3 regions of the Streptomyces sp. NPDC058092 genome follow, and region 1 is predicted to be linked to each of the others. Evidence: riboswitches for the same ligand, from Rfam matches in the RefSeq annotation. Region 1 holds a riboswitch; each other region holds the start of a gene.
What was found. Region 1 has a riboswitch for thiamine pyrophosphate ahead of ACFVV1_RS18255 (thiamine ABC transporter substrate binding subunit). Riboswitches for the same ligand answer to the same signal wherever they lie in the genome.

Region 1 (7,744 bases):
GGGTGAGAAGATCGGCACGCTCGTGAGTGACCAGGGCACCCGGGCCTGAGAACCGGGGGGCCTTCCCGGGAAGCCACGGGAGGGCCCGGGGCCTGCGGGGAACACCCCGGGACAGGTCCCGAAGGATGGACAACGGCCTGCCGGTCGGACACCGTGCAGGTGAGGACGCGACCCAGGACCCGCCGGGCCCGAGCACGCCGGGCCCACTCAAGACACGCAGGAGCACGTGGTGATCGAAGAAACCCTCCTTGAGGCCGAGGAGAAGATGGAGAAGGCCGTCGTCGTTGCGAAGGAGGACTTCGCCGCGATCCGTACCGGCCGTGCCCACCCGGCGATGTTCAACAAGATCGTCGCCGACTACTACGGCGCGCTGACCCCGATCAACCAGCTCGCCTCGTTCTCGGTGCCCGAGCCGCGCATGGCCGTCGTGACGCCGTTCGACAAGACCGCGCTGCGCAACATCGAACAGGCCATCCGCGACTCGGACCTCGGCGTCAACCCGAGCAACGACGGCAATATCATCCGGGTGACCTTCCCGGACCTCACCGAGGAGCGTCGTCGCGAGTACATCAAGGTCGCGAAGACGAAGGCCGAGGACTCCAAGATCTCCATCCGGGCCGTGCGCCGCAAGGCCAAGGAGACGCTCGACAAGCTGGTCAAGGACAAGGAGACCGGCGAGGACGAGGTGCGTCGCGCCGAGAAGGAGCTCGACGACACCACCGCGAAGTACGTCGCACAGGTCGACGAGCTGCTCAAGCACAAGGAAGCCGAGCTGCTCGAAGTCTGATGAACGACTCTTCCTGGGGCGCCCCGCAGAGAGCCGGCCACTGGGGTCCGCCCGAGATGCAGGCGGCTCCGGCGGGTCCTGCATACGATGTGCATGGCGCCCAGCAGACTCGGCCCATGCCCATCGTGCCGGACGCTCCCGACGCAGGTAGAGACGCTGACGACCGTGATGACCGGGACCGGGGGGCCGCACGCCTGAGCGGCGGCCCCCTGTTCCGCGACGAGAAGCCGCAGGAGCCCATGTCCACCGCGCCGCCTCCCCCGCAGAAGAAGCGTGCGGGCCGTGATCTGCGAGCCGCCATAGGGGTCGGTGTGGGGCTCGGTGCCGTCATCGCCGCCTCGCTGTTCATCGTGAAGGCCGTCTTCGTCGGTGTGATCGCCGTCGCCGTCGTCGTGGGGCTGTGGGAGCTCACCTCCCGGCTGGAGGAGCGCAAGGACATCAAGGCGCCGCTCATCCCGCTGGCGGTCGGTGGCGCGGCGATGGTGGTGGCCGGCTACGCACGGGGTGCCGAGGGAGCCTGGGTGGCGATGGCGCTCACCGCCCTCGCGGTGCTCGTCTGGCGGATGACCGAGCCCCCGGAGGGCTACCTCGAGGACGTCACGGCCGGCGTGTTCGCCGCGTTCTACGTGCCGTTCCTGGCCACGTTCGTCGCCATGCTCCTGACCGCGGACGACGGGCCGCAGCGGGTGCTGACCTTCCTGTTGCTGACCGTGGTCAGCGACACGGGTGCGTACGCCGTCGGCTGGCGCTTCGGCAAGCACAAGCTCGCGCCGCGCATCAGCCCCGGAAAGACCCGGGAGGGTCTGTTCGGCGCCGTCGCCTTCGCGATGGTCGCCGGTGCGCTGTGCATGCAGTTCCTGATCGACGGCGGTTCCTGGTGGCAGGGGCTGCTGCTGGGGCTCGCGGTCGCGGCCAGTGCCACGCTCGGTGACCTGGGCGAGTCGATGATCAAGCGGGACCTCGGCATCAAGGACATGGGCACGCTGCTGCCGGGGCACGGCGGCATCATGGACCGGCTGGACTCGCTGCTGCCGACCGCCCCGGTGGTCTGGCTGCTGCTGGTGCTGTTCGTGGGCTCCGGCTGATCCCTCGAGCTCTACTCTCCTGACCTGGGCTTTTACGAGTGAGGGTCCGTTGTCCACAGGGCGGCGGGCCCTCACTGTTCTGTCTGCGACACTGGATGGACCATGCCTAAGCCCGGAGAACTCACTTTCGTCGCGCCCCGCGGAGCCAAGAAGCCGCCGCGGCATCTCGCCGACCTCACGCCCGCCGAGCGCAAGGAAGCCGTCGCCGCGATCGGCGAGAAGCCGTTCCGTGCCCAGCAGCTCTCGCAGCACTACTTCGCGCGGTACGCGCACGACCCGGCCGAGTGGACCAACATCCCGGCCGGTTCGCGGGACAAGCTCGCCGAGGCGATGTTCCCCGATCTGATGTCCGTGGTCCGCCACATCAGTTGTGACGACGACACCACTCGCAAGACGCTGTGGAAGCTGCACGACGGGACGCTCGTCGAGTCCGTCCTGATGCGCTACCCGGAGCGGGTGACGATGTGTATCTCGTCACAGGCGGGATGCGGGATGAACTGCCCGTTCTGCGCCACGGGACAGGCCGGTCTCGACCGCAATCTGTCGACCGCCGAGATTGTCCACCAGATCGTGGACGGCATGCGGGCGCTGCGCGACGGGGAGGTCCCGGGGGGCCCGGCACGGCTCTCCAACATCGTCTTCATGGGCATGGGCGAACCGCTCGCCAACTACAAGCGGGTGGTCGGCGCGATCCGTCGGCTGACCGACCCGGAGCCGGACGGGCTGGGGCTCTCGCAGCGCGGGATCACCGTCTCCACCGTCGGCCTGGTGCCCGCGATGCTCCGCTTCGCCGACGAGGGCTTCAAGTGCCGTCTCGCCGTCTCGCTGCACGCCCCGGACGACGAGCTGCGCGACACGCTCGTCCCCGTGAACACGCGGTGGAAGGTGCGTGAGGTGCTGGACGCCGCGTGGGAGTACGCGGAGAAGTCCGGTCGCCGCATCTCCATCGAGTACGCGCTGATCCGGGACATCAACGACCAGGCCTGGCGCGGCGATCGGCTCGGCCGGCTCCTCAAGGGGAGGCGGGTGCACGTCAACCTGATCCCGCTGAACCCGACGCCCGGCTCCCAGTGGACCGCCTCGCGGCCCGAGGACGAGAAGGCCTTCGTCGAGGCGATCGCGGCACACGGGGTGCCGGTGACCGTGCGGGACACCCGCGGCCAGGAGATCGACGGGGCCTGCGGGCAGCTGGCTGCAGCCGAGCGCTGAGGCCGGAACGGCCCGTGTAACCTGGGCCTGAAATCAACTTCATAGAATCAACTTCATATTCCGACAGGGGAGCGCCACAGCGCTGAGAGTGCGGCACCGAGGACAGGTCGGCCGCAGACCCTCTGAACCTCGCCCGGGTCATTCCAGGTAGGAAGTTCGGTCATCAACTCATGCTGTTGCGCCCTGCCCGCCTCCCGTGGGCAGGGCCGCGTCTCTTCCTGGCCAAAACCCAGGAGGAATCCACAATGAGCACCACGCGCAGAACCAAGCAGCTCGCGGCGACGGCCGTTGCCGCCGCGCTCGGCGTCACCGCACTTGCCGGATGCGGGAGTTCCGACACGTCGGACTCCGGTTCCGGCTCCACGAAGAGCTCGGGCTCGAAGACCGTGACGCTCGTCAGCCATGACTCCTTCAACGCCTCCAAGGACGTGCTGAAGGAGTTCACCGAGCAGACCGGCTACACCGTCAAGGTACTGAAGAGCGGCGACGCGGGTGTCGCGCTCAACCAGGAGATCCTGACCAAGGGTTCCCCGCGCGGTGATGTGTTCTTCGGCGTCGACAACACCCTGCTTTCCCGCGCGCTCGACAGCGGCCTCTTCACGCCGTACGAGGCGAAGGGCATCGACCAGGTGGCGTCCGATACCCAACTCGACGCCACCGAGCACCGGGTCACCCCGATCGACACCGGCGACATCTGCGTCAACTACGACAAGAAGTACTTCGCCGACAAGAAGCTCGCGCCGCCGCAGTCCTTCGAGGACCTGACGAAGCCCGCGTACAAGAACCTCCTCGTCACCGAGAACGCCCAGACCTCCTCGCCCGGCCTCGGTTTCCTCCTCGGCACCGTCGCCACCTACGGCGAGAAGGGCTACCAGGACTACTGGAAGAAGCTGAAGAGCAACGGCGTCAAGGTCGTCGACGGCTGGGAGCAGGCGTACAACGAGGAGTTCTCCGGCTCCGCGGGGGGCAAGAAGGCCAAGGCCGACCGGCCGCTCGTCGTCTCGTACGCCTCCAGCCCGCCCGTCGAGGTGCTCTACGCGAAGCCGCAGCCCACTGCGGCCCCGACCGGGGTCGCCACCGGGACCTGCTTCCGCCAGATCGAGTTCGCGGGGCTGCTGAACGGTGCGAAGAACGAGGCGGGTGGCAAGGCCCTGCTGGACTTCCTGATCAGCAAGAGGTTCCAGGAGGACATGCCGCTCAACATGTTCGTGAACCCGGTCACCAAGGGCGCGAATCTGCCGGAGCTCTTCACGAAGTTCGGCGCGACGGTGGACAGGCCGACGACCGTCGCCCCGGACAAGATCTCCAAGAACCGTGAGCAGTGGGTCCAGTCGTGGTCCTCGCTCGTAGTGAAGTAGCGAAGACCCCCGTACGCGGAACGGACGCGGGCGGGAAGAGTTCGGGCGGGACGGGTGCGCACCAGGACGGGCCGCGTGGTGAGGAGCCGCGCGGCCGCTCCGGGCACGCGGACTTCGTGCGCGCGAAGGCGCGGCGCGGGAGCGCGGTGCGGCTCGGCCTGATGGCCGTGCCCGTCGCGTTCTTCGCGCTGTTCTTCGCCTATCCGGTCACCGCGATTGTCGGCCGCGGCCTGAAGGCGGACGGCGTCTGGCAGTTCGGCCGGATCGGCGAGGTGCTGACCCGGCCGGACATCCGCGACGTCCTCTGGTTCACCACCTGGCAGGCGCTCGTCTCGACCGCGCTGACCCTGCTGATCGCGCTGCCCGGCGCCTATGTCTTCGCCCGCTTCGACTTCCCCGGCAAACAACTGCTGCGGGCGGTCGTCACCGTGCCGTTCGTCCTGCCGACCGTCGTCGTCGGGACGGCCTTCCTGGCGCTGGTGGGACGCGGCGGGTTCATGGACGAGCTCTGGGGCGTACGTCTCGACACCACCGTCTGGGCGATTCTGCTCGCCCATGTCTTCTTCAACTACGCGGTGGTCGTACGGACCGTGGGCGGGCTGTGGTCACAGCTCGACCCGCGACAGGAGGAGGCCGCCCGGGTGCTGGGCGCCGGGCGGTTCGCCGCCTGGCGGCGGGTCACCCTGCCGGCCCTCGCACCCGCCGTGGCCGCTGCCGCGTTGATGGTCTTTCTCTTCACCTTCACCTCCTTCGGCGTCGTGCAGATCCTCGGCGGTCCGGGATACGCCACGCTGGAGGTGGAGATCTACCGGCAGACCGCCCAGCTGCTCGCCCTGCCGACGGCCGCCGTGCTGACGCTGGTGCAGTTCGCCGCGGTCGGCGCGATCCTCGCCGTGCACGCGTGGACCGTACGGCGCAGGGAGACCGCGCTGAAACTGGTCGACCCCGCGCAGACCGCCCGCAGGCCGCGCGGCGCCGGGCAGTGGGCGCTGCTCTGCGGGGTGCTGCTGTCCGTGCTTGTGCTGATCCTGCTGCCGCTCGGGGTGCTGGTGGAGCGCTCGCTGGCCACGCCCGGCGGCCACGGCCTCGACTACTACCGCGCCCTGGGGTCCGTGGACGCGGGCGGCGGTACGTTCCTGGTCGCGCCGCTCGAAGCGGTCTGGAACTCAACTCAGTACGCACTGGTCGCGACGGCCATCGCGCTGGTCATCGGCGGGCTCGCCGCCGCGGCGCTGACCCGGCGCACGGGCCGGCTCGTGCGCGGCTTCGACGCCTTGCTGATGCTGCCGCTCGGGGTGTCCGCGGTCACCGTCGGCTTCGGTTTCCTGATCACCCTGGACAAGCCCCCGCTGGATCTGCGTACTTCGTGGATTCTGGTGCCGCTCGCCCAGGCGCTGGTCGGTGTGCCCTTCGTCGTACGGACCATGCTGCCGGTTCTGCGCGCGGTGGACGGTCGGTTGAGGGAGGCGGCCGCGGTGCTCGGAGCGTCACCGCTGCGGGCCTGGCGGGAGGTCGATCTGCCGCTGGTACGACGCGCGTTGCTGGTCGCGGCCGGCTTCGCGTTCGCGGTGTCGCTCGGTGAGTTCGGCGCGACGGTGTTCATCGCGCGGCCCGACCGCCCGACGCTGCCGGTCGCCGTGGCCCGGCTGCTGGGCCGGGCCGGGGAGCTCAACTACGGCCAGGCGATGGCCCTCAGCACCCTTCTGATGGCAGTCTGTGCGGTGTCGCTGCTGCTGCTCGAACGTATGCGCACGGACCGGTCCGGGGAGTTCTAGAGATGCTGACACTGGAATCGGCCACGGTCCGCTTCGGCGAGCGTGCGGCGCTCGACCGGGTGGATCTGGAGGTCGCCGAGCACGAGATCGTATGCGTGCTGGGGCCGAGCGGCAGCGGCAAGTCGACGCTGCTGCGGGTGGTCGCCGGACTGCATCCGCCGGACGGCGGCCGGGTGCTGCTGGACGGCGCGGACCAGGCGGGGGTGCCGGTGCACCGGCGCGGTCTCGGCCTGATGTTCCAGGACCACCAGCTGTTCCCGCACCGGGACGTCGGCGCCAACGTCGCCTTCGGGCTGCGGATGCGCGGGGTGTCGCGGCGCGATCAGGAGCACCGGGTCGGCGAACTTCTCGACCTGGTGGGCCTGCCCGGCGCCGAACGGCGGGCCGTCGCCGCGCTGTCCGGCGGTGAGCAGCAGCGTGTCGCCCTCGCCAGGGCGCTCGCTCCGCGCCCCAAGCTGCTGATGCTGGACGAGCCGCTCGGCCAGCTCGACCGCGGCCTGCGTGAACGGCTCGTCGTCGAACTGCGCACGCTCTTCGGGCGGTTGGGTACGACGGTGCTCGCCGTCACCCACGACCAGGGCGAGGCGTTCGCCCTCGCCGACCGGGTGGTGGTGATGCGCGACGGGCGGATCGCCCAGGTGGGCACCCCGCTGGAGGTCTGGCAGCGGCCCGCCTCCGCCTTCGTCGCCCGGTTCCTCGGCTTCGACAACGTGGTCGAGGCGACGGTGACCGGCACGGCCGCCGACACGGTGTGGGGCATGGTGCCGGTGCCCGAGGGCTCGCCGCAGGGGGCGTGCGATCTGCTGGTGCGCCCCGCCGGGATCCGGATCGGTGCTCCGGTCGACGGGCTGCGCTGCACGGTCGGGACGCGTACGTTCCGGGGCAACCACGTCGCCGTACAGCTGATGCCGGAGGGCGGTCCGGTGCTGGAGGCGGAGTGCGCGCTGCGGGACGCGCCGGAGGAGGGTGCGGCGGTCGGGGTCGGCTTCGACGCGGCGGAGACCGTCGTCCTGCCCGCTGCCTTCTGACCGGACTCGCGTGGCCCGGCGGTGGCCGCGCTCACTGGACCGGCCGAGCGGCGTCCGCCGGTCCCGCCCGCCGTTTCCCGTGGTGTCCGTGCAAGCTGGAGGGGACACGCGGAAGGTCCGGAACGACTCATCGAAGGACGGGAACAATGACCGGTTCAGCACGCGAGGGCATCGACATCACCCGCATCCTCGACGCCCCGCGCGAACGCGTCTTCGAGGCGTGGACAACCCCGGAGCACTTCGCCGCCTGGTACGGCGGGGACGCCGAGGTTCCGCTCGACCGGGTCTCGATGGACGTCAGGCCGGGCGGCGCCTGGAGCCTGGTCATCGTGGTGCCGGGCACCGAGATGCCCTTCCACGGGGTCTACCGCGAGGTGGTCGCGCCCGAGCGGCTGGTGTTCACGCTGAAGGACGCCACCGCGCCCGCCGACATCGAGGGCGAGACCGTCACCGTCACGTTCACCGACCGCGGTTCCAAGACCACCGAAATGGTCTTCGCGCA
Region 2 (7,744 bases), on a different contig from region 1:
GAAGTGGATCGCGGTGCCGGTCATCGCGATCGTTGTGTTCGGCGGCCTGATCGCCAGTGTGGTCTGGTTCGTGATCGGTCTGCTCTTCAAGGTTCTCGTGTTCGTGATCCTGGTCGGTGGACTCGTCTTCGTCGTACGCAAGTTCATGTCGTCGTCCTCCTCGCGCGGCGACTGGTAGGACGATCGGAAGGCGGCCGGGGCGATTAGCCCAGCTGAGCTAAGCAGAAGACGAAACGACCTCCCTCGCGGATGCGGCCGATATGGTGGCAGTCCGCCGCCACCACCTGGGAATTAACTGTCCGTCACCACCCTGACCAGTGGTTTGTACGGCGTTCGGTCTCCGAACCCAGTCATGCGGCGGTCTGTGGGGGCGGCCCCCACAGGCGGGCTGACTGCCCGTCACCATGCCTGGGGGTGACCGTTGACCACGGCATCGAGCACTGCTGTCCCGACGTTGATCGGTTCGGTTCAGCGAGCGCTGAGGCTGCTGGAGGCTGTGGGTGCCCATCGAGACGGGGCGCCCGCGAAGCAGTTGGCCAGGGAAGCGGGCCTTCCCCTTCCCACTGCCTACCATCTGCTGCGCACCCTGGCCCACGAGGGCTATCTGCGCCGGGAGAACGGTGTGTTCCTCTTCGGAACCGCCGCTGAGCGCCTGGTCGATGAAGGTTCCCTGCGGAATCGTCGCAGCAGAATGACGGAGTCGCTGAGCCGCTGGCGCGACACCATCGGCGCACCGGTGTACTGCGCCGTCTACCGCGAGGGCGAGATCGAACTCGTCGCCGTCGCCGACACCCCAGCCATCCCCGCGGTGGACGAGTCGGCGTCCTTCCGGGAGACCGGGCACGCCCATGCGATCGGCCAGTGTCTGCTGAGCCAACTCGACGAGAAGGCCCGCGAGGACCATCTGGACCGGCATCCGGTACGGCCGCTGACCCGCTACTCGGTGAGGGACCGCGTGACGCTCCTTGAGCGGTTGCGGTCGCTGGAACGAATGGAACCTGTCATCGAACGACAGGAGTACGCCTTGGGGACGGTCTGCGCGGCCATCCCGATCACTGCCGGATTCACCGCCGCCGCGATGGCCATTTCGGTACCCCTGGAGCAGGAAGACCGGTTGCTCCCCGCAGTCGAACAACTACGTGGCGAAGTGGCCAACCTCTTGCGTTCGTTCGTGTTCTCTATCAGTATCTGAAAAATCACTCCTTGTGATCTGCTATCGCGTGCACCACGATGGCGTCAATAGGGCCATGGGGGATCATTCCTGGCCAGATTCATCTACTGCGGGGTTGAACGATGCGCGAGTCGGTTCAAGCTGAGGTCATGATGAGCTTCCTCGTTTCCGAGGAGCTCTCTTTCCGGATCCCGGTGGAGCTCCGGTACGAAGTGTGTGATCCGTATGCGATCCGGATGACCTTCCATCTGCCCGGCGACGCCCCCGTCACCTGGGCATTCGGCCGCGAGCTGCTGCTCGACGGCCTCAACAGCCCCAGTGGCGACGGCGATGTGCACATCGGACCCACGGAGCCCGAGGGGCTTTCCGACGTACATATCCGGCTTCAGGTGGGCGAGGATCGCGCCCTCTTCCGGGCCGGTACCGCGCCACTTGTGGCTTTTCTCGATCGGACGGACAAACTCGTGCCGCTCGGGCAGGAGTGCACGCTGGGTGACTTCGAGGGCAATCTGGAAGAGGCTCTGGGCCGGATCCTCGCCGAGGAGCAGAACGCCGGCTGAAGAGCACGGGGTCGCAGACCGGCCCGCAGGTCGAACGCGACACCCGCCGAATGGGTGAATCGCTCTCCGTGGTGGGGGCGTTCAAGGCTTCGCCCTGCGACGGCGGCCTCTCCCGGTCCGTACGGGTGCTGAAGCTCCGGCTTCCGCGCCGAGCCCTGTGCGGTCCGCGGAGACGACCAGCGCGGCGAGCACCGTCGTCACCGGCACCGAGGCGACCAGCCCGATCGAGCCGACCAGTGTTCGTACGATCTCCTCCGCCACCAGCTCGCTGTTGGCCACCGCCCCCACGCTGCTCCGGGCGATCGAGAACAGCAGCAGCAGCGGCAGCGCCGCGCCCGCGTAGGCGAGCACCAGCGTATTGACGACCGAGGCGATGTGGTCGCGCCCGATCCTGATCCCTGCCCTGTAGAGCCCCCGCGCACCCATCGTCGGGTTCGCCTGGTGCAACTCCCAGACCGCCGAGGTCTGGGTGACCGTCACATCGTCGAGGACCCCGAGCGAACCGATGATGACACCGGCCAGCAGCAGGCCGCTCATGTCGATGTGCGGGTACAGGCCGTGGATGAGGCCGGTGCTGTCGTCGGTGTTGCCGGTCAGGCTCGCCCAGCCGATGAAGAGCGATCCGAGCAGCCCGATCAGCAGGAGCGAGATCAGTGTGCCGATCACCGCGACCGAGGTGCGGGCGGTCGGACCGTGGCACATGTAGAGCGCGATCAGCATGATCGCACTGGCCCCGATCACCGCGACGAGCAGGGGATTCGAGCCCTGGAGGATGGCCGGGAGGATGAACAGGGTCAGTACCGCGAACGACACGGCGAGCGCGACCAGAGCCATCACCCCACGCATCCTGCCCACCGCGACCACGACCAGGGCGAAGATCCCGGCCAGCAGCGCCATCGGGAACTTCCGGTTCACATCCGTCACCGAGTACTGCAGATCGTGGGGTGCGTCGGGGGCGTACGCCACGACCACGCCCTGACCCTGGCGCAACTGACGCGGTGCGTCGGGCTGGACGATCTCGACGAAGGTCCGGCCCTTGTCGTGACCGGTCGTCACCTCGACGGTGGCCTTCTCGCACAGCCCCGGCGCGCTCCCCGACGGCGGGGTGGTCTCACCGCTGATGGGCATCTGGGCGGCGTTCACGTCCTTGCAGTCCACCTTGTCGACCTTCACCACCTTCGCCTGCTGGGTCTGCCGGTCGAAACCGACACCGGTCCGCTCGTGCGGAGGAGCACCGCCCGGCCAGAGCACCACCAGGCCGACGACGACCGCGGTGGCGAACGGGATGAGCACGGCCGCGATGACCTTGCGCAGATGCTTCGAGACGGGCGCGGCAGGACCATGGCTGTGCGAGTGGCCGTGCTGATGGCCTCGCGGTTCGGAGTCGATTTGGGGGGACGTCACCGGCCGATCATCGCAAGAAGAGAGGGGCCCTCTGTTCATTAGGCCGGACAGGGGGCTAGCGTGGAGGAACCTTTGCACACGCGGGAGCTCGGAGCACCGGGCTGAGAGGGCGCTGATATCCGTACATCCGTACGGGACAGGCTGCGCCGACCGCCGAACCTGTTACCGGGTAATGCCGGCGTAGGGAGTAGGTCTCATGACCACATCGGACGCACGCACGCCTGCCTCGAACCAGAGTGACGAGGCCGGGAAGTCCATCGGCTGGCACAAGGGATACGTCCAGGGCTCACGCCCGGACCTCCGGGTGCCGGTCCGTCAGGTGCACCTCACCAACGGCAAGGACGTGACGCTGTACGACACGTCGGGTCCGTACACCGATCCCAGCACCGAGACCGATGTCCGTCGCGGGCTCGCACCGCTGCGGGAGAACTGGATCATCGCGCGCGGCGACACCGAGGAGTACCCGGGCCGCCCCGCGCGCCCCGAGGACGACGGGCTCAAGCACACCTCGCCGCAAATGGGGTCTCCCCTGCTCGAGCGAAGCCGAGATCATGGGGAAGGGCTGCGCAACCTCGACGCGGTCTTCCCCGGCCGGCCCCGGCTGCCCCGCCGCAGCCGGAACGGGCAGCCGGTGACCCAGCTCGCGTATGCCCGCCGGGGTGAGATCACCCCGGAGATGGAATACGTGGCGATCCGGGAGAACACCGAGCCCGAGGTGGTGCGCGAGGAGATCGCCGCGGGCCGGGCCGTACTGCCGGCCAACGTCAACCACCCCGAGATCGAACCGATGATCATCGGGAAGCGGTTCCTGGTGAAGGTCAATGCCAACATCGGCAACTCCGCGGTGACGTCCTCCATCGAGGAGGAGGTGGAGAAGATGACGTGGGCGACGCGCTGGGGCGCCGACACGGTCATGGACCTTTCCACCGGCCGCAACATTCACACCACCCGTGAGTGGGTCCTGCGCAACTCCCCCGTGCCGATCGGCACCGTTCCCCTCTACCAGGCGCTCGAAAAGGTCGACGGCCGGGCCGAGGAGCTGACCTGGGAGATCTACAAGGACACCGTCATCGAGCAGGCCGAGCAGGGCGTCGACTACATGACGGTCCACGCCGGCGTGCGCCTGCCGTACGTCCCGCTGACCGCCCGACGCAAGACCGGCATCGTCTCCCGCGGCGGTTCGATCATGGCGGCGTGGTGCCTCGCGCACCACAAGGAGTCCTTCCTGTACGAGCACTTCGAGGAGCTCTGCGAGATCCTCGCCACATACGACGTGACGTACTCGCTGGGCGACGGTCTGCGCCCCGGCTCGATCGCCGACGCCAACGACGAGGCCCAGTTCGCCGAACTGCGCACGCTCGGCGAACTGAACACGATCGCCAAGCGGCACGGCGTCCAGACCATGATCGAGGGCCCGGGCCATGTCCCGATGCACAAGATCAAGGAGAACATTGACCTCCAACAGGAGATCTGCGAGGAGGCGCCGTTCTACACGCTCGGCCCGCTGACCACCGATGTCGCTCCGGCGTACGACCACATCACCTCGGGCATCGGCGCGGCGATGATCGCGTGGTGGGGCACGGCGATGCTCTGTTACGTCACGCCCAAGGAGCACCTCGGCCTGCCCAACCGCGACGATGTGAAGACCGGCGTCATCACGTACAAGATCGCAGCCCATGCGGCGGACCTCGCCAAGGGGCACCCGGGGGCGCAGGACTGGGACGACGCGCTCTCCGACGCCCGTTTCGAATTCCGCTGGGAGGACCAGTTCAATCTGGCTCTCGACCCGGTCACGGCGCGGGAGTTCCACGACGAGACGCTGCCCGCCGAACCGGCGAAGACCGCGCACTTCTGCTCGATGTGCGGGCCGAAATTCTGTTCGATGAAGATCTCCCAGGACATCCGCCGTGAACACGGCGGTTCGCAGGCGGAGATCGAGGCGGGCATGGCGGAGAAGTCCAAGGAGTTCGCGGCAGCCGGCAACCGGGTCTATCTGCCGATCGCGGACTGATCGGTCCGACGCGTGGCCGAGGGGCGAAGACCGCAGCAGGTCTTCGCCACTCGGCCGCGGCTCTCCGCGTCCGCACGGCAGGCTCCGGACGCTCGGTGCCAAAAGCAGGTGATCAGGGCGGTTGCGTGTCCGTAGGCTCCGCGCATGAGCGATAGCGCGGCGGAGGCGAACGAGGCGGACCGGAAGCCGTGTTGGCGAGGGCGGAACGTCGCCTTCGTTCCCGTGGAAGTCGATGACGCCGAACTGCTGCAGGAGTGGCGGTCCGATCCGGCAACCGCTCATGCGATGGGTATCTGGCCACGTTCGCTCACGTCGCTGCGGGAACGCATCGAGCGCGGCCACGACGACCAGGACCGTGACGACTTCGTCGTCGTGCTTCCCGACGGCACGCCTGTCGGCCACGTGGCCCTGACCGAACAGGATGTCGCCGACGGTACGGCCGAGGTCGAGCTGCTGCTGGCTCCGCAGCACCGCGGTCGCGGATACGGCACGGACGCAGTCGACGCGCTGACGGACCTGGCGTTCGGCGAGTTGCCCATGTACCGCCTTCAGGCGGTCACCCACACGGACAACGCGGCCGCGCTCGCCGTTCTCCTCAGGTCGGGGTTCGTCCAGGAGGGGATACGGCGATCTGCGTGTCTGCACCGGGGGCGCCGCCATGACGTCGCGGTGCTCTCACTGCTCCGTCCCGAGTGGGAGGCGCTGGCGCGCCCGAAGGCATGGGACCGCTGACCCACGCCGGCCCGGCGCGCGGCCCGTTGGCCGACGCGGTGTCCCTGGTGGGGGTACGTGTTCCCCGGATCCGGTCAGTCCGGTTCATGCTCCGGGCCGCCGAAGTCGGGGCTGGTGAAGTCCGGGCTGGTGAAGGTCGGGCGGGGGCCCGCCGCCGGGCCGTCGTCGGGGCTGGTGAAGTCCGGCCGGCTGTAGCCGATCTTCGGGATGCGGTTCTCCGAGCGGTGCGGGGTGCGTGCCGCGGGGCCGGCTTCGGGGTCGGCGAGCGCGTCCCTGAGGAACGGCAGGATGCCGCGCTCCAGCAGGGCGTGGCGCCATGCCTCCCTGGCGCGCGCCACATCCTCCGGAAGCTCGCCCCCGGAATCCTCGGCGGGCTGCGACGTCGACCCGTTGCGCAGTGCGGTGACGAGCAGTCCGACGGCGGCGGCCAGGATGGCGGCGGCCATGACCGCCGCGAAGAACCAGCCTGCGGCGACCATGGTGGAGGCGAAGGACGGCGGCGGGCTGAGCAGTTTCAGCAGATAGCCGGCCAGCAGGAATATGAACGCGGCGGTGCCGGCGAGCACGGGTGCCAGAACCGTGACGACCGCTCCTATGCCGGCGCCCGACTGGCTCTGACGGTTTATGCCGGACCCGGGACCGGTGTCCTCGTCCGTTCCTTCGTCCGGTCCGCGCAGTTCTTCGCGGGCCTTCACATAGTGCTCGTACTCGGTGGCGGCCGTCGCGCTGATCAGCGCCGTGGCGTCCAGCGCCATGGTGCGCAGCTGCACGGCGTTGAGCCGCTTGCCGACCGCGGCCAGATCCGGTCGTTCATGGGCGTGGCGCAGTGCGTCGTCGAGGATCCGCTCGTACTCGGGGCGGTCCTCGGCCAGCAGGTGCGGAGCGCTGTTCATGTGCATCCCCCGATGCTCCGTTGGGCCTGAATGCCCGCTCGGACCGGGCAGTTGGGCGGAAACGGAGGAGAGCCTGCTACTGATACGCCGATGGTAGAGCGCCCACGGCACGGGGTGACAGGGGGTTTCCGTAAATAGGCCCGGTGGTCGGCGTGGTCAGGTCGTGGAGCGTCTTCCCTGATGGACGTCAGTCATGCAGGGGCAGTTGGACGACCAGTAGCTTTCCGGCCATGGTCACTCCGCCGTCCATGGCGATGGCGAGTCCGTCCGCGTACACGTGCGGGCCGTCGACCACGGGACCGGAACCGTCCTCTCCGTCCTCCGAGCCGACCTCGCCGAGGAGGTACGGAATGGGGCTGTGACCATGGACGATGCGCTGTCCGCCGTAGGCCGACAGCAGCTCCCGTACGGCCTGCGGCCCCGCCTCGTCGCGGAAGGCGAACCGCTTCGTGAGCTTCCGGAAGAGGTCCCAGCACTCGTCGGCGTCGTTACGCGTGAGAATGGCGTGCACGGTGTCGTTGACGTCCTCGATGGTGCTGCCGTAGTCGAGGTATGCCGTCGTGTCGGAGTGTGTCAGCAGATGCCCGTCCTCCTCGACGATCGCGTCGAGCCGGGACATCCACTGGAGGTGGACGTCTTGGAGCCGCTCCATGTCGTTCTTCTGGCCGCCGTTGAGCAGCCAGGCGGCCTGGAAGGTGGCGGTGCCGGCGCCGGAGTTGACCGGGGTGTCGCCGAACCGCTTGGCGCCGATGAGCAGCAGTTCGTGATTGCCCATCAGGGCCTTGCAGTAGCCGCCCGCGGCCGCGGCCTCGGCGGAGAGGCGCATCACCAGGTCGATGACGCCGATGCCGTCGGGTCCCCGGTCGGTGAAATCGCCCAGGAACCAGAGCCGGGCATTGCCCGCGGACCAGTTGCCCGCGGCGTCGATGAGGCCCTGCTCGGCGAGGGCGGCGTGGAGCTCGTCCAGATAGCC
Region 3 (7,744 bases), on a different contig from region 1:
GGTGTCGCTGAAGGAGAGGAACGGGCGGTCGACCTTGACCTCGAAGCCCGCGTTCTCCAGCTCGCTCCTGGCCTCGTCGACGTCCTTGCCGGTGACGTCCGGGACGTCGATCATCCGCGGTCCCTTGGAGACCGTGAGCGTGAGGGTGTCGCCCTCGGCGGCCTGGCTGCCCCGGGCCGGTGACTGATGGGCGATGTCGCCCGCGACCTCGGGGGAGTTGACCCGGTCGGGCAGCACCTCTGCCTTCAGGCCCTGCTCGTCCAGCGCGGCGGTGGCGTCCGCGACGGACAGCCCCGTGACATCGGGGACGTCGACCGGGGCGCCCTTGCTGACGATCAGGGCGACCGCGGAGTCCGGGTGGCGTCCGGTGCCGGCCGCGGGTTCCGTACGGATCACCTCGCCCCGCCCCGTCTGCTCGCTGAACTCCTTGGTGACCATGCCGGGCACCAGGCCGGCCTTCTTCAGCTCATGCCGGGCGTCGGCGAGCGTACGGCCCTGGACGTCGGGCACCTTCACGATCTCGGGGCCGCGCGAGACGACCAGCGTCACCGCGTCGTTCCCCCGGATGCGGGCCCCGGATGCGGGATCGCTGCTGATGACCTTGCCGCGGTCCACGGTGTCGCTGAAGGACCGCTTGACGCCCTTGAGTTCCAGACCGGCGTCCGAGAGCCGCTGCTGGGCGGTCTTCTCGGTCTGGCCGAGCAGCGCGGGCACCCGGCTGAACTGCCCGGAGTTGATGTACCAGACACCGGTGCCGACCCCCAGCACCAGCAGCACGGCGACGACCGCGGCCATGACGGAGCGCCGCGGACCGAGGCGCCACGGTCCGCGCGGCGCGGGCCCCGGCGGCATCGGCGCGGGCATCTCCAGCCGGCTGGTGTGATGGGCGACGCCCTGATCGGCCGGGACCAGCCGCGGGATCACGCTCGTACGGTCCTCCGCGGCGTCGTGCGCCCCGGCGAGGGCCTGCGGCGGTACGGCGTCCAGCTGGGCGTCGGTGAGGTCGGAGCGGGCCTCACGGGTCTCGGCGAGCAGCGCCACCGCGTCGAACGGGCGGACCTCGGGGTTGCGGGCGGTGGCGTTCGCCACCAGGTCGTCGAGCGCGACCGGGAGCCCCGGGACGACGGCCGACGGGGCCGGGACGTCCTCGTTGAGGTGCTGGTAGATGACCTGGGCGGGGGTGTCCCCGGCGCGCGGCTTGGAACCGGTCAGCATTTCGTACAGGACGACACCGCAGGCGTACACATCGGTACGGGTGTCCGCCGTGCCGTGCTCTATCTGCTCAGGGGCGAGATAGGAGACGGTGCCCAGGACCGACCCGGTGGTGTCGGTGACGGCGCCCACCGCCCGTACGAGACCGAAGTCGGCGACCTTGACCCGGCCGTCGTCCCCTATGAGGACGTTCTCCGGCTTCATGTCGCGGTGCACGAAGCCCGCCCGGTGCGCGGCGCCGAGGGCGGCGAGGACGGGCTCCAGGATGTCCAGCGCGGCTCTCGGCTGCAGGGCACCGCGGTCGCGCAGCACGTCTCGCAGGGTGCAGCCCGCGACGTACTCCATCGCGAGGTACACGTACTGGCCCTGGGCGCCCTGGTCGAAGACCGCGACCACATTGGGGTGCGCGAGCCGGGCCACGGACTTGGCCTCGCGGATGAAGCGCTCGACGAACGAGGCGTCGGTGGCGAGCGCCGGGTGCATCACCTTGAGGGCGAGCACCCGGTCGAGCCGGGTGTCCACGGCCCGGTAGACCGTGGCCATGCCGCCCACGGCGATGCGGGCATCGACGCGGTAGCGGCCGTCGAGCAGCTGCCCGACGAGAGGGTCCTGGAGGGTCGTATCCACGCATGCGAGTCTACGAGCCGCCACGAACACCTCCCACGGACCGGAGCGGTCCCGGGGCCGTACTGCAGCCGAGCCGTGACAGGAACATGTGGTCCACGGCGTCCCGGCGGGTCAGAAGGCCGGGCGCTCCGGGTCCAGCGCCGCACGCCCCTCCACCGGCGACGATGCCTCGGCGAAGTGGCGGCGCGGGATCCGGCCCGCGCGGTACGCCAGCCGCCCGCCCTCCACCGCGTGTCGCATCGCCGCGGCCATCAGCTCCGGCTCCTGGGCGCGGGTCACCGCGGACGCCAGCATCACCGCCGCGCACCCCAGCTCCATCGCGAGCGCCGCGTCCGAGGCCGTCCCGGCGCCCGCGTCGAGAATCACCGGCACCCGGGCCTGTTCGACGATCAGCTGGAAGTTGTGCGGATTGCGGATGCCGAGGCCGGAGCCGATGGGGGAGCCGAGCGGCATGACCGCCGCACACCCCACGTCCTGGAGCCTGCGGGCCAGCACCGGATCGTCATTGGTGTACGGCAGCACGGTGAAGCCGTCGTCCACCAGGGTCTCCGCGGCGTCCAGCAGCTCGATCGGATCGGGCAGCAGGGTCCGCTCGTCGGCCACCACCTCCAGCTTGATCCAGTCGGTGCCGAGCGCCTCGCGGGCCAGCCGGGCGGTCAGCACGGCCTCGCCCGCGGTGAAACAGCCCGCCGTGTTCGGCAGGACGCGGATGGAGAGCCGCTGGAGGACGGAGAGCACCGAGCCCTGCACGGTCGGGTCGAGGCGGCGCATCGCGACGGTGGTCAGCTCGGTGCCGGAGGCGGTCAGGGAACGCTCCAGGACGTCGAGGCCGGGTGCCCCGCCCGTTCCCATGATCAGCCGGGAGCCGAAGGCTGCGTCGCCGAGGGTGAAGAGGTCGTCGGCCATCGTCAGCCTCCCTGGACCGCGGTCAGGACCTCGACGCGGTCACCGCCGCCGAGCACGGTGGCGGACCACCGGCCGCGCGGGACGACGGCCTCGTTGACGGCGGCGGCGACGCCGGAGTGCGCGGTGGTCAGGGTGGCGACGAGGGCGTCCAGGGTGGTGCCCGCGGCGAGGAGACGGACCTCGCCGTTCACGGCCACGGGGACGGGCACGGGATCGGAGGGCGGTGCGGGCCGGGGGCGGGGCGCGGGCTCGGAGAGGGGCGCGGGCTCGGTCATGCGGGCTGCTCCTGACGTACGGGGGCGGCGGGCGGGAAGCGGTGCGGGGTGAAGGGGCGGGCCGGCTCGGGCAGCTCGCCGTCGGCCAGCAGCGCCGCCATGACGTCGCCGGTGACGGGGGTGAGCAGTACGCCGTTGCGGTGGTGGCCGGTGGCGAGGTGGAGGCCGGGCAGGGCGGTGGGGCCGAGCAGCGGGGCGTTGTCGGGGGAGGCGGGGCGCAGACCGGCGCGGGTCTCGGTGAGCGGCAGCTCGGTGATGCCGGGCACCAGCTCGTGGGCGTCCCGCAGCAGCTCGTAGACGCCGCCCGCGGTGACGGTGGTGTCCCAGCCCATCTCCTCGCTGGTGGCGCCGACGACCAGTTCGCCGTTCTCCCGCGGTACGAGATAGACATGGCTGCCCCGGACCACGGCCCGGACCGTCCGGGTGAGGAAGGGCGCGTACGCGGCGGGCACGGTCAGCCGCAGCACCTGCCCCTTCACCGGCCGGACCGGCGGCACGACCTCGTCCGGCAGCCCCGGCAGCCGGCCGCTGAGGCTGCCCGCGGCGAGCACGACCTGGTCGGCGCCGAGCTCCGTGCCCCCGGCGAGCACGGCTCCGGCGGCCCGGTCGCGAACGACCGTCAGACGCTCCACGCGGCCGCGGTGGAAGACCACCCCGGCCCGCTCGCAGGCGGTCAGCAGCGCGGCGGCCAGCCGGCGCGGATCGATCTGGTGGTCGCCGTCCACCCGCAGACCACCGCGGACGCCGGGCGCGAGCATCGGCTCCAGACGGCGGCATTCGCGGCCCGTGAGCCACTCCGACTCCAGGCCCGAACGCTGCTGCAGGGCATGCAGTTCCCGCAGATGGGCGCGGTCGTCGGAGTCCAGCGCGACGGCCAGGGTGCCGCAGGCGCGGAAGCCGGTCTCCCGCCCGCTCGCCGCTTCCAGTTCGGCCGCGAAGGCCGGATAGCGGGCGGCCGAGGCGACATTGAGGGCCAGCAGCATCTGTTCGCCGTAGTGGAGTTCGGTGACGGCGGCCAGCATGCCGGCCGCCACCTGGGCGGCCCCGCCGCCCGGTTCGGGGTCGGCGACCGCGATGCGCAGTCCGCGTTGCGCGGCCCGCCAGGCGGTCACCAGACCGATGATCCCGCCCCCGATGACCAGGACGTCGGATCCGTTTCCGTTCCGAGAAGAACGCATGGGCGTCCAGCCCCTCCCTTCGCCGGCATGACCCGGATCAGGTTCGTACGGTCGGAGGCCGCCCCAGCCTCCCTCTCAGCCCGGTGCGTCCGGGCTCCCGCGAGTGTTTTACGTTGGCCACCCTAGACCCCGCCCTCCGGACCCTGTAAGGGAGTAGCCACCGTGGCCCGTTCGCTCGACGGACTCGTCCTCTCACCGGTCGCCGACCAGGCCCCGGGCCAGGTCGGTACCCGTACCCGCTTCACGTACCACGAGGAGGGCGGCCGGATCTGGGCCGAGTACGCCGGCGGCGACGTGGTCCGCGGCCATCTCGTCGGCACCCGCGTCGACGACACCCTCGACTTCAGGTACGTCCAGCTGAAGCAGGACGGAACGACGTCCTGCGGCCACTGTGTCTCCACCGTCGTCGATCTCGCGGACGGCCGGGTCAGGCTGGACGAGCGATGGGAATGGGAGTCGCAGGAGGGCAGCGGGACGAGCACGGTGGAAGAGATCCCGCTTTCCTGACGAACCGTCAGGTGCGTAAGGTGTACGGGTGAGCGAGCAGCAGCAGTCAGAGCAGCCGGGCCGGGGCGCGGGGCGCCGCGTCGTCATCGTCGGCGCGGGCATGGCCGGTGTGCAGACGGCGGTGGCCCTGCGGGAGCAGGGCTTCACCGGCCCCGTCGCCCTGATCGGCGCCGAACCGCACCAGCCCTACGACCGGCCCCCGCTGTCCAAGGCGGTACTGCTCGGCGAGGCCGAGGACTCCGCCTTCGACGTCGACTTCGATGCGCTGGACATCGATCTGCAACTGGGCCGCGAAGTGACCGGTGTGCGCCCCGGCGCACATGAGCTGGACACCCCGTCGGGACCCGTGCCCTACGACGTGCTGGTGATCGCGACCGGCGCCGAACCGGTCGTCCTGCCCGGCGCCGAGGGCGTTCCCGGCGTCCATCTGCTGCGCACCCTCGACGACGCGGCGCGGCTGCGCCCCGTCCTCGACGAGCAGCACGGCGTCGTGGTCGTCGGCGCGGGCTGGATCGGCGCCGAGTTCGCCACCGCGGCCCGCGCCGCGGGCTGCGCCGTCACCGTCGTCGAGGCCGCCGACCGGCCCCTCGCGGGCGCGATGCCCGCCGAGGTCGCCGCCCCGATGAGCGCCTGGTACGCCGAGAGCGGCGCCGAACTCCTCACCGGAGCCCGGGTCGCCCGCGTCGAACCGGGCCGGGTGATCCTCGCGGACGGCCGTACGATCCCGGCCGGAGCGGTCGTCGTCGGAATCGGCGCACGGCCCGCCACCGGCTGGCTGGCCGGCTCCGGCATCGCGCTCGGCCCCGACGGATCGGTGACCGCCGACGGGGCGCTGCGCACCTCGCAGCCCGATGTGTACGCGGTCGGTGACTGCGCTTCGTTCCCCTCCGCCCGGTACGGCGAACGCCTTCTCGTCCACCACTGGGACAACGCCCTCCAGGGCCCGCGGACCGCCGCCGCCAACATCATCGCCGCCGCTGCCGGCGGTGGCCCCGCGCCGCTGACGTACGACCCCGTACCGTACTTCTGGTCCGAGCAGTTCGACCGGTTCGTGCAGTACGCGGGCCACCACGAGAGCGCCGACACCCTGCTGTGGCGCGGCGATCCCGCCGGCCCCGCCTGGTCGGTGTGCTGGCTGCGCGACGGCGTCCTGGTCGCGGTCCTCGCCGTCGGCCGGCCGCGCGATCTGGCGCAGGGGCGCAAGCTCATCGAAGCGGGCGCGCGGCTCGATCCGGCGCGCGCCGCCGACCCCTCCGTACCGCTCAAGTCGGCGACCCTCTGACGGCTGACCGGGGCGACCCTCCGACGGCGTACCCCGGAGCCCCGTACGGTCGGCCCGGCTACCGGCTGTCGGTCCGGGATGGCACGCTTGTCCCTGTGACCGAGATTGACGCAAAGATCGATGCTCTCGTCCCCGCCTGGCTCTACCTCCCCGACATCGCCGAAATGCTCGGTGTCGAGGTGACGCGCGTACGGCAGCTGGTCAAGGAGGGCCAGCTCATCGCCGTACGACGTGGTGAGAACCGGGCGCTCCAGGTGCCTGCCGCCTTCATCGACGGCGACAAGGTGGTCAAGGGCCTCTCCGGCACCCTGACGCTCCTGAGGGACGACGGCTACACCGACGAAGAGATGCTGGAATGGCTCTTCACCCCCGACCCGACCCTGCCGGGCACCCCTGCCCAGGCACTGAGCGAGAATCGCGGCACGGAGGTGAAGCGCCGCGCCCAGGCGCTCGCCGTCTGACCGCCGGCCGTAGGTGAGGGGCGGACCGCGCACCACCGCGCGGTCCGCGCCCCGCCCCGAAACCGGCAACCGCTCCACCAGGCACTCCGGCTCCACCACGCTCTCCAGGGGGAACTGCACCATGTCCACGCCTCGCGCGCCGCTGTCGGACGCCCGGCTCTATCTGTGCACGGACGCCCGCAAGCGCCAGGGCGACCTCCCCGCGTTCCTCGACGCCGTCCTCTCCAGTGGGGTGGACATCGTCCAACTGCGCGACAAGGGCATGGAAGCGGCCGAGGAGCTCGAACACCTGGCTGTCTTCGCCGACGCCTGCAAGCGCCACGGCAAGCTCCTCGCGGTGAACGACCGGGCCGATGTCGCCCACGCCATCGGCTCCGACGTGCTGCACCTCGGCCAGGGCGACCTGCCGGTCCCCGCCGCCCGCGCCATCATCGGCGAGGACGTGGCGATCGGCCGTTCCACCCACGCCGAGTCCGAGGTCGACGCGGCCGTCGCCGAACCAGGTGTGGACTACTTCTGCACCGGTCCGTGCTGGCCCACCCCGACCAAGCCCGGCCGGCACGCCCCGGGCCTGGACCTCGTGCGGTACGCCGCCTCGCTCGGCACCCGCCGCCCGTGGTTCGCCATCGGCGGGATCGACGCGGGCAATCTCGACGAGGTGCTGGACGCCGGAGCGCGCCGGGTGGTCGTCGTACGGGCGATCACCGAGGCGGCAGACCCGGCCGCCGCCACCGCCGGGCTGGCCGAGCGAATCCGGGTGCGCGCCGGGACGTGATCCGGCCGGATGCCCGAAGCCGGGTGTCCGAAGGGTGGACAAACAACCGGTCAATTCGGGCAATTAGCGCTGGTCCGGTCCTGTGGTCGTCGTGCTCTGGTTAACCTGCCCGTATGGCCCTTGGCACACCATCTACCAGGACAGATCACGCGCGCACGGTGCGTGAGCTCCTCGCGACCGGCAAGACTTCGTATTCGTTCGAGTTCTGGGCGCCCAAGACCGAGAAGGGCGAGCGGAACGTCTGGAGTGCGCTGCGCCGCGTCGAGGCGGTGGGGCCGAGCTTCGTCTCCGTGACGTACGGGGCGGGTGGCTCCACCCGGGCCGGTACGGTCAGGGTTGCCGAGCAGATCGCCGCCGATTCCACCCTCACCCCGGTCGCGCACCTCACGGCGGTCAACCACTCCGTCGCCGAGCTGCGCAACATGATCGGGCAGTACGCCGACGCCGGAATCCGGAACATCCTCGCCGTGCGCGGAGACCCGCCCGGCGACCCGATGGGCGAGTGGGTCAAGCACCCGCAG

Region 2: another riboswitch for thiamine pyrophosphate. It lies ahead of thiC (phosphomethylpyrimidine synthase ThiC); the one in region 1 lies ahead of ACFVV1_RS18255 (thiamine ABC transporter substrate binding subunit).
Region 3: another riboswitch for thiamine pyrophosphate. It lies ahead of thiO (glycine oxidase ThiO); the one in region 1 lies ahead of ACFVV1_RS18255 (thiamine ABC transporter substrate binding subunit).

Annotation. Positions count from the first base shown of each region.
Region 1 covers NZ_JBHVSY010000010.1:37,861-45,604, reverse strand. The annotation lists gene pyrH (UMP kinase) at 1-49, shown strand, start outside; gene frr (ribosome recycling factor) at 230-787, shown strand; gene ACFVV1_RS18265 (phosphatidate cytidylyltransferase) at 787-1,872, shown strand; gene rlmN (23S rRNA (adenine(2503)-C(2))-methyltransferase RlmN) at 1,975-3,081, shown strand; TPP riboswitch at 3,137-3,253, shown strand; gene ACFVV1_RS18255 (thiamine ABC transporter substrate binding subunit) at 3,327-4,439, shown strand; gene ACFVV1_RS18250 (ABC transporter permease) at 4,601-6,214, shown strand; gene ACFVV1_RS18245 (ABC transporter ATP-binding protein) at 6,217-7,242, shown strand; gene ACFVV1_RS18240 (SRPBCC domain-containing protein) at 7,389-7,744, shown strand, end outside.
Region 2 covers NZ_JBHVSY010000002.1:172,635-180,378, reverse strand. The annotation lists gene ACFVV1_RS04525 (DUF5326 family protein) at 1-178, shown strand, start outside; gene ACFVV1_RS04520 (IclR family transcriptional regulator) at 422-1,192, shown strand; gene ACFVV1_RS04515 (SsgA family sporulation/cell division regulator) at 1,294-1,731, shown strand; gene ACFVV1_RS04510 (YibE/F family protein) at 1,813-3,135, opposite strand; TPP riboswitch at 3,206-3,339, shown strand; gene thiC (phosphomethylpyrimidine synthase ThiC) at 3,332-5,146, shown strand; gene ACFVV1_RS04500 (GNAT family N-acetyltransferase) at 5,291-5,878, shown strand; gene ACFVV1_RS04495 (hypothetical protein) at 5,953-6,777, opposite strand; gene ACFVV1_RS04490 (metallophosphoesterase) at 6,959-7,744, opposite strand, start outside.
Region 3 covers NZ_JBHVSY010000024.1:90,122-97,865, forward strand. The annotation lists gene pknB (Stk1 family PASTA domain-containing Ser/Thr kinase) at 1-1,839, opposite strand, end outside; gene ACFVV1_RS31520 (thiazole synthase) at 1,951-2,745, opposite strand; gene thiS (sulfur carrier protein ThiS) at 2,748-3,020, opposite strand; gene thiO (glycine oxidase ThiO) at 3,017-4,198, opposite strand; TPP riboswitch at 4,196-4,309, opposite strand; gene ACFVV1_RS31535 (hypothetical protein) at 4,361-4,705, shown strand; gene ACFVV1_RS31540 (NAD(P)/FAD-dependent oxidoreductase) at 4,734-5,987, shown strand; gene ACFVV1_RS31545 (Rv2175c family DNA-binding protein) at 6,083-6,448, shown strand; gene thiE (thiamine phosphate synthase) at 6,570-7,223, shown strand; gene metF (methylenetetrahydrofolate reductase [NAD(P)H]) at 7,337-7,744, shown strand, end outside.